Regions from separate parts of the Streptomyces roseifaciens genome, predicted to be linked through region 1. Evidence: riboswitches for the same ligand, from Rfam matches in the RefSeq annotation. Region 1 holds a riboswitch; the other holds the start of a gene.

Region 1 (3,536 bases):
CAGGGCTTCGCCGCGCAGACCGGCGCCGCGACCGTGATCCTCGCCTCCTCGCACATCGGCTTCGCCCTCTCCACCACCCAGGTCTGCTCCGGCTCGATCATGGGCGCCGGCCTCGGCCGCAAGGGCGGCGTCGTCCGCTGGTCGACCGCAAGCCGCATGATCATGGCCTGGGGCCTGACCCTGCCCGCCGCGGGCCTGGTCGCCGGTGGCGCCGCCCTCCTCGCCGACCAGGGCGACTGGGGCGTCGCGGCCGTCGCCGTCCTCGGCCTGGCCGTCTCCGGCGCGATCTGGCTGGCCTCGCGCCGCAAGCCGGTCACCCACGAGGACCTCGACTCGAGCGAGGCCGGCACCGACGCCGAGCCGGCCGGTGTCGTCACCGCGGCCCTGCAGGCCGTCGCCCCGCCGCCGGCCGGCCCCCTGGCCGCCGCGGTCTCCCCCTCCCCCGAGGCCGGGCGGGCTCCTGCCGCCGCCACGGCGAGCTAAGGCTTAAGGAAGAAACAGCATGCAGATCGACTGGGCAGCCCTCGGCCAGGTCTTCGGCGTCAGCCTCGTGGTGACGGTCGGCCTGGTGGGCATCTTCACCCTCGGCATCGTCGGCACGTCTCCCCGTGCGGGGAGCTCGGCGGGCTCGGCGGCGGGTGCGGGTGCGCTCGCGCGGCGCTCCGGTGCGTACGCGTGCTTCGCACTGTGCGCGGCGGCCGTGGGTTACGGCATCTACCTGATCGTGGTGTAACCGCCACGACCCGCTTCGACGGCCGGGACCCCCATGGGGGTCCCGGCCGCTGCGTTTCCCCTCCGGGGGTTGCAGGCACCTTCGGGTGTCGCAGGCGGCACGGCACCGCCGGGAAGGCGCGTCACGGTTGCGCGCCGCGGCGGCGGCACAAGATTCCGCCTCGGCCCGGGCGGCAAAGGCCGGGGCCGCCCTCGCCCTCGCGCCCGCCGCACGCAACATCCGCCGCAACGGCGGGCAACCAGCACGGCGGAGCCCGGCGGTGCTCTGCTCCCGGTCTGCTCGGCGCAGCCGGGAACGTCGGGTCGGGCCAGGTCAGAGGTGAGTTGACGGCGCCCGCGGCGCATGGTGGACTTCCGGAGCCAAACGGCGACAGCAGAGGAAGCCGGTGTGAATCCGGCGCGGTCCCGCCACTGTCACCGGGGAGCGTCTCCCCCACGCGATGCCACGGCGGCGAGCCGGAAGGCCGGGGCGGCGCGGATCCGGGAGCCAGGAGACTCTGGTCGCCGGTCACGTCGAGCCAGGGCGCGGACCCTGAGTGAGGACACATCGTCATGCCCGGCGCCCGCCACCGAACGCCCCGCACACTTCCCTCCCCCCGCCGAGGCGTGACGGCGGTCTGAGCCGATGCGTGCCGATCCGATCGGTTTCGCGTGCGGCGCCGCCCTCGGCTTCCTCGGTGACCGCGTCCTGGGCGACCCCCGCCGCGGCCACCCCGTGGCCGCGTTCGGCCGCGCCGCCCAGACCGTCGAGCAACGCCTGTGGCGCGACCACCGCGGCCACGGCGCCGTGCACGCCCTGCTGTGCGCGGGCGGCGCCGCCGCCGGTGCCGCGCTGCTGGCGCGCGCCGCACGCGCTTCCCGCCCCGCCGGCATCGCCCTGACCGCCGCCGCCACCTGGGCCGTGCTCGGGGGCACCTCCCTGGGCCGCGAGGCCCGCGCCATCGGCGGCGCGCTCGCCGCCGGCGACGAGGACGTCGCCCGCGAGCGCCTGCCGCACCTGTGCGGGCGCGACCCGCAGGCCCTGGACGGGCAGCAGATCGCGCGCGCCGTCGTGGAGTCCGTGGCCGAGAACACCTCCGACGCCGTCGTCGGCGCGCTGGTGTGGGGCGCCCTGGGGGGCGTGCCGGGGCTGGTGGGCTTCCGGGCGGTGAACACGCTGGACGCGATGGTGGGCCACAAGTCGCCCCGATACCGCCGCTTCGGCTGGGCCTCGGCCCGTCTCGACGACGTCGCCGGCTGGCCCGGCGCCCGCCTCACCGCGGCCCTCGCCGTCCTCGCGGGCCCGGATCCGCGCGGCGCCTGGCGGGTGGTCCGGCGGGACGCGTCCCGTCACCCCAGCCCCAACGCGGGCCCCGTGGAGGCCGCGTTCGCCGGCGCCCTCGGCGTGCGCCTCGGCGGCACCCTCGCGTACGCGGGCCGCGTCGAGCACCGTCCCGTGCTGGGGGCGGAGAACCGCCCGGTGGCGACGGACGACATCGAACGCGCGGTACGCCTTTCGCGCCGGGTGTCCCTGCTGGCCCTGGGAACGGCCGTGGTGGGCAGGCTCTCTGTCGGAAACTTCGCACGGTACGCACGGAGGAGGAGCCGGTGACGGCTGACAGGAGCGGGCCCGCGGGCCCGCTGGGCGGGGGCCTGCTGGTGGCCGGCACCACCTCGGACGCGGGCAAGAGCGTGGTGACGGCCGGCATCTGCCGCTGGCTGTCCCGCAAGGGCGTCAAGGTCGCGCCGTTCAAGGCGCAGAACATGTCGCTCAACTCGTTCGTCACGCGCGAGGGCGCGGAGATAGGCCGGGCCCAGGCCATGCAGGCGGCCGCGGCCCGCGTGGAGCCGAGCGCCCTCATGAACCCCGTGCTGCTCAAACCGGGCGGCGACCGCAGCAGCCAGGTCGTGCTGATGGGCAAGCCGGTGGGCGAGCTCAGCGCGCGCGGCTATCACGCGGGCCGCCAGGAGCAGCTGTTCGGCACGGTGACGGAGTGCCTGGAGGAGCTGCGGCGCACGCACGACGCGGTGATCTGCGAGGGCGCCGGCAGCCCGGCCGAGATCAACCTGCGGCGCAGCGACATCGTCAACATGGGCATCGCCCGGGCGGCCCGGCTGCCCGTGGTCGTGGTCGGCGACATCGACCGCGGCGGCGTCTTCGCGTCGTTCTTCGGCACGACGGCCCTGCTCTCGCCCGAGGACCAGGAGCTGATAGCGGGTTACGTCGTCAACAAGTTCCGGGGCGACGTGACGCTGCTGGAGCCCGGCCTGGACATGCTGTACGAGCTGACGGGCCGGCGGACGTTCGGCGTCCTGCCGTTCGCGCACGGCCTGGGCATCGACGAGGAGGACGGCCTGCGCGTCTCGCTGCGCGGCGCCGTACGGGAGTCGGTGGTGGCCCCGCCGCACGGGGCGGACGTGCTGCGGGTCGCGGTGTGCGCGGTGCCGCTGATGTCCAACTTCACGGACGTGGACGCGCTGGCCGCCGAGCCGGGCGTGGTCGTCCGCTTCGTGGACCGCCCCGAGGAGCTCGCCGACGCGGACCTGGTGGTCGTGCCGGGGACGCGCGGGACGGTACGGGCGCTGGCCTGGCTGCGCGAGCGCGGGCTCGCGGACGCGCTGGCCCGGCGCGCCGCCGAGGGCCGCCCGGTCCTGGGCATCTGCGGCGGCTTCCAGGTACTGGGCGAGCGGATCGAGGACGAGGTGGAGTCCCGGGCGGGCGTCGTCGAGGGGCTGGGCCTGCTGCCGGTGCGCATCCGCTTCGACGCGGAGAAGACCCTGGCACGGCCGGTGGGCACGGCCCTGGGCGAGCCCGTCGAGGGCTA
Region 2 (3,536 bases), on a different contig from region 1:
CCAAGTGTTGCGAATCTTCTCCGCACGTTCCGCCAAGTCTGCGAAGGTTCAATTCCCAAGGTTCAATTCCCATCGCATCCCATCGGAACGCGGACAGGAGTCGACGGTGAGCAAGACGTATGCGGGAGCCCGGCTGCGCAGGCTGCGCGAGGAACGGCGGCTCAGCCAGGCCGAGTTCGCCCGCGTCCTGGCCATATCCCCGAGCTACCTGAACCAGATGGAGCACGACTCCCGGCCGCTGACCGTCCCCGTCCTGCTGCGCCTGACCGAGGCGTTCGGCATCGACCCCGCCTTCTTCTCCGAGACCGGCACCACCCGCGTCCTCGCCGACCTGCGGGAAGCACTCGCCGACGAGATCGCCGGCGCCCGGGTCTCCCCGTCGGACCTGTCCGAACTCGCCTCCCGCCTGCCCGCGGTCGCCGCCGTCCTGATCGATCTCGGCCGCCGCAACCAGGCCCTGACCGAGCGCCTGGCGGAGGCCGCGGACGGCCGGGGCGGGAGCGGCGGCACCGGCCCGGCCTCACCCCGCTCCCCCCACGAGGAGATCCGGGAGTTCTTCTACCGCCGCCAGAACTACCTCCACGACCTCGACATCGCCGCCGAGGAGCTGGCCGCCGGCCTCGGCGTCCGCCCCGGCGGAGTGCTCCCGGCCCTGACCGCGCGCCTCACGCAGCGGCACGCCGTACAGCTCGTCGCGGACTCCGGCCGCCTGCACCACTACGATCCGCAGCGCCGGACCCTGCACCTCTCCGGCCGGCTCCGCCCCGGCCAGCGGGCCTTCCGGATGGCCACGCAGCTGGCCCTGCTGGAGTTCGCCGGGGAGCTGTCCGCGCTCGCCTCGCAGGACTACGACGAGGGCTCCACCACGTGGTCGCTCGCGCGGATCGGCATCGCCAACTACGTGGCCGCCGCGCTGATCCTGCCGTACGGCACCTTCCACGCGACGGCCGAGGAGCTGCGCTACGACGTCGAACGGCTCACCGACCACTTCGGCGTCGGCTACGAGACCGTCTGCCACCGGCTCAGCACGCTCCAGCGGCCGCGGCTGCGGGGCGTGCCCTTCTCGTTCGTCCGGGTCGACCGCGCCGGCAACATGTCCAAGCGCCAGTCCGCGACCGGCTTCCACTTCTCCCGCGCGGGCGGCACCTGCCCGCTGTGGAACGTCTACGAGGCCTTCGCCGCCCCGGGCCGCATCCACGTGCAGATCGCCGCCATGCCGGACGGGCAGCGCTACTTGTGGACCGCCCGCACCGTCACCCGCCAGCGCGGCGGCTGGGGCGAGCCCGGCAAGACCTTCGCCATCGGGCTCGGCTGCGAGATCCGGCACGCCTCCCGGCTCGTCTACTCCGACGGCCTCGACCTCGGCAACGCCTCCGCCGCCACGCCCATCGGCATGGGCTGCCGCATCTGCGAACGCCTCGACTGCCCGCAGCGGGCCGTACCCCCGCTCGGCCGCCCCCTGGCGATCGACGAGAACAGCAGCACGTTCGTGCCGTACCCGGTGGCGGACAAGTGATCACGCCGGGGGTGGACTTACTAGGACGTCCAACTATATGTTCGTGACCAAGGCCCGCGGTGCAGGGAAGCCGGTGTGATTCCGGCACGGTCCCGCCACTGTGACCGGGGAGTGTGCCGTCGACAGCACGCCACTGACGAGATGCGTCATTCGTCGGGAAGGCTGGCGGCGCGCGGTGATCCGGGAGTCAGGATACCGGCCGCGGGGTGTTCCGTGTTGTCCACGAGGATGGAGCAGACACGCATGGCACCGGTCCGTACTCACGACCCTGGTGATCCGGCGGAGCGCGCACACCTGTCCGCGCACCCGTAGCTCCCGGCGGAGCCGCGAAGCCCCATGCCCATCCCCGGATCTCACCTGACCTGACGAGAGCAGGCTTCCATGGTCCGTGAACTGACACATTTCATCGGCGGCAAGCACACCCCCGGAACGTCGGGGCTCTTCGCCGACGTGTACGACCCCAACACCGGCGCCGTGCAGGCCCGGGTGCCCCTGGCCGGGCGCGAGGACACCGCGGCCGCGATCGCCGACGCGGCGGCCTCGCAGCCGGAGTGGGGCGAGTGGAACCCGCAGCGCCGGGCCCGCGTCCTGCTGAGGTTCCTGCAGCTGGTCGAGGGCGAACGGGAGACCCTCGCCCGCCTGTTGTCGGCCGAGCACGGCAAGACGATCGCCGACGCCCACGGCGACATCCAGCGCGGCCTGGAGGTCGTCGAGTTCGCCGCCGGAATCCCGCACCTGCTCAAGGGCGAGTTCACGGACAACGCGGGCACGGGCATCGACGTCCACTCGCTGCGCGGCCCCCTCGGCGTCACCGCCGGCATCACCCCCTTCAACTTCCCCGCGATGATCCCGCTGTGGAAGGCCGCGCCCGCGATCGCCTGCGGGAACGCCTTCGTCCTCAAGCCCTCCGAGCGCGACCCGTCCGTACCGCTGCGGCTCGCGGAGCTCTTCCTCGAAGCGGGCCTGCCCCCGGGCGTGTTCAACGTGGTCAACGGCGGCAAGGAGGCCGTCGAGACCCTGCTGGAGGACCCCAGGGTCCAGGCCGTCGGCTTCGTCGGATCCACGCCGATCGCGGCGCACATCTACGCCACCGCGGCCGCCCGCGGCAAGCGCGCCCAGTGCTTCGGCGGTGCCAAGAACCACATGATCGTGATGCCGGACGCCGACCTCGACCAGGCCGCGGACGCCCTGATCGGCGCCGGGTACGGGTCGGCGGGCGAGCGCTGCATGGCGATCTCCGTGGCCGTCCCCGTCGGCGAGGAGACCGCCGACGCCCTGGTCGCCAAGCTCAAGGAGCGCATCGGCGCGCTGCGCATCGGCCGCTCCGACGACCCGGACGCCGACTTCGGCCCGCTGGTGAGCCGGGACGCCCTCGACCGCGTGCGCCGCTACGTGGACATCGGCACCACGGAGGGCGCCGAACTGGTCGTCGACGGGCGCGGCTTCGTCCTGCCCGGCCACGAGAACGGCTTCTTCGCCGGGGCCACGCTCTTCGACCGCGTCTCCACCGGCATGCGGATCTACCGGGAGGAGATCTTCGGACCGGTGCTCTGCGTCGTCCGCGCCGCCGGCTACGAGGAGGCCCTGCGGCTGCCCAGCGAGCACCCGTACGGCAACGGCGTGGCGATCTTCACCCGGGACGGGGACACCGCCCGGGACTTCACCCGGCGGGTGAACACCGGCATGGTCGGCGTCAACGTGCCCATCCCCGTACCGGTGGCGTACCACACCTTCGGCGGCTGGAAGCGCTCCGGCTTCGGCGACCTCAACCAGCACGGGCCGGACGCGATCCGCTTCTACACCCGTACCAAGACCGTCACCTCGCGCTGGCCCTCCGGGGTCAAGGAGGGCGCGAGCTTCACCATCCCCACGATGCGATGACGGCGATGACCGGCACCATGCTCTCCGGCGAGCAGCTCGCGATCGCCGAGACGACGCTCGACTTCGCCGAGGAACACCTCGCCCCGCACGCCGTCGCCTGGGACCAGGGCAAGCACTTCCCCGTCGACGTCCTGCGCAA

Evidence for each region. Region 1 has a riboswitch for cobalamin ahead of AS857_RS21860 (cobalamin biosynthesis protein). Riboswitches for the same ligand answer to the same signal wherever they lie in the genome.
Region 2: another riboswitch for cobalamin. It lies ahead of AS857_RS12585 (CoA-acylating methylmalonate-semialdehyde dehydrogenase); the one in region 1 lies ahead of AS857_RS21860 (cobalamin biosynthesis protein).

What each region holds. Positions count from the first base shown of each region.
Region 1 is NZ_LNBE01000004.1:1,063,534-1,067,069, reverse strand. Features, by position in the region: gene AS857_RS21870 (inorganic phosphate transporter) at 1-483, shown strand, start outside; gene AS857_RS21865 (hypothetical protein) at 503-733, shown strand; cobalamin riboswitch at 1,110-1,229, shown strand; gene AS857_RS21860 (cobalamin biosynthesis protein) at 1,358-2,323, shown strand; gene AS857_RS21855 (cobyric acid synthase) at 2,353-3,536, shown strand, end outside.
Region 2 is NZ_LNBE01000003.1:1,578,427-1,581,962, reverse strand. Features, by position in the region: gene AS857_RS12590 (short-chain fatty acyl-CoA regulator family protein) at 107-1,516, shown strand; cobalamin riboswitch at 1,557-1,734, shown strand; gene AS857_RS12585 (CoA-acylating methylmalonate-semialdehyde dehydrogenase) at 1,898-3,397, shown strand; gene AS857_RS12580 (acyl-CoA dehydrogenase family protein) at 3,403-3,536, shown strand, end outside.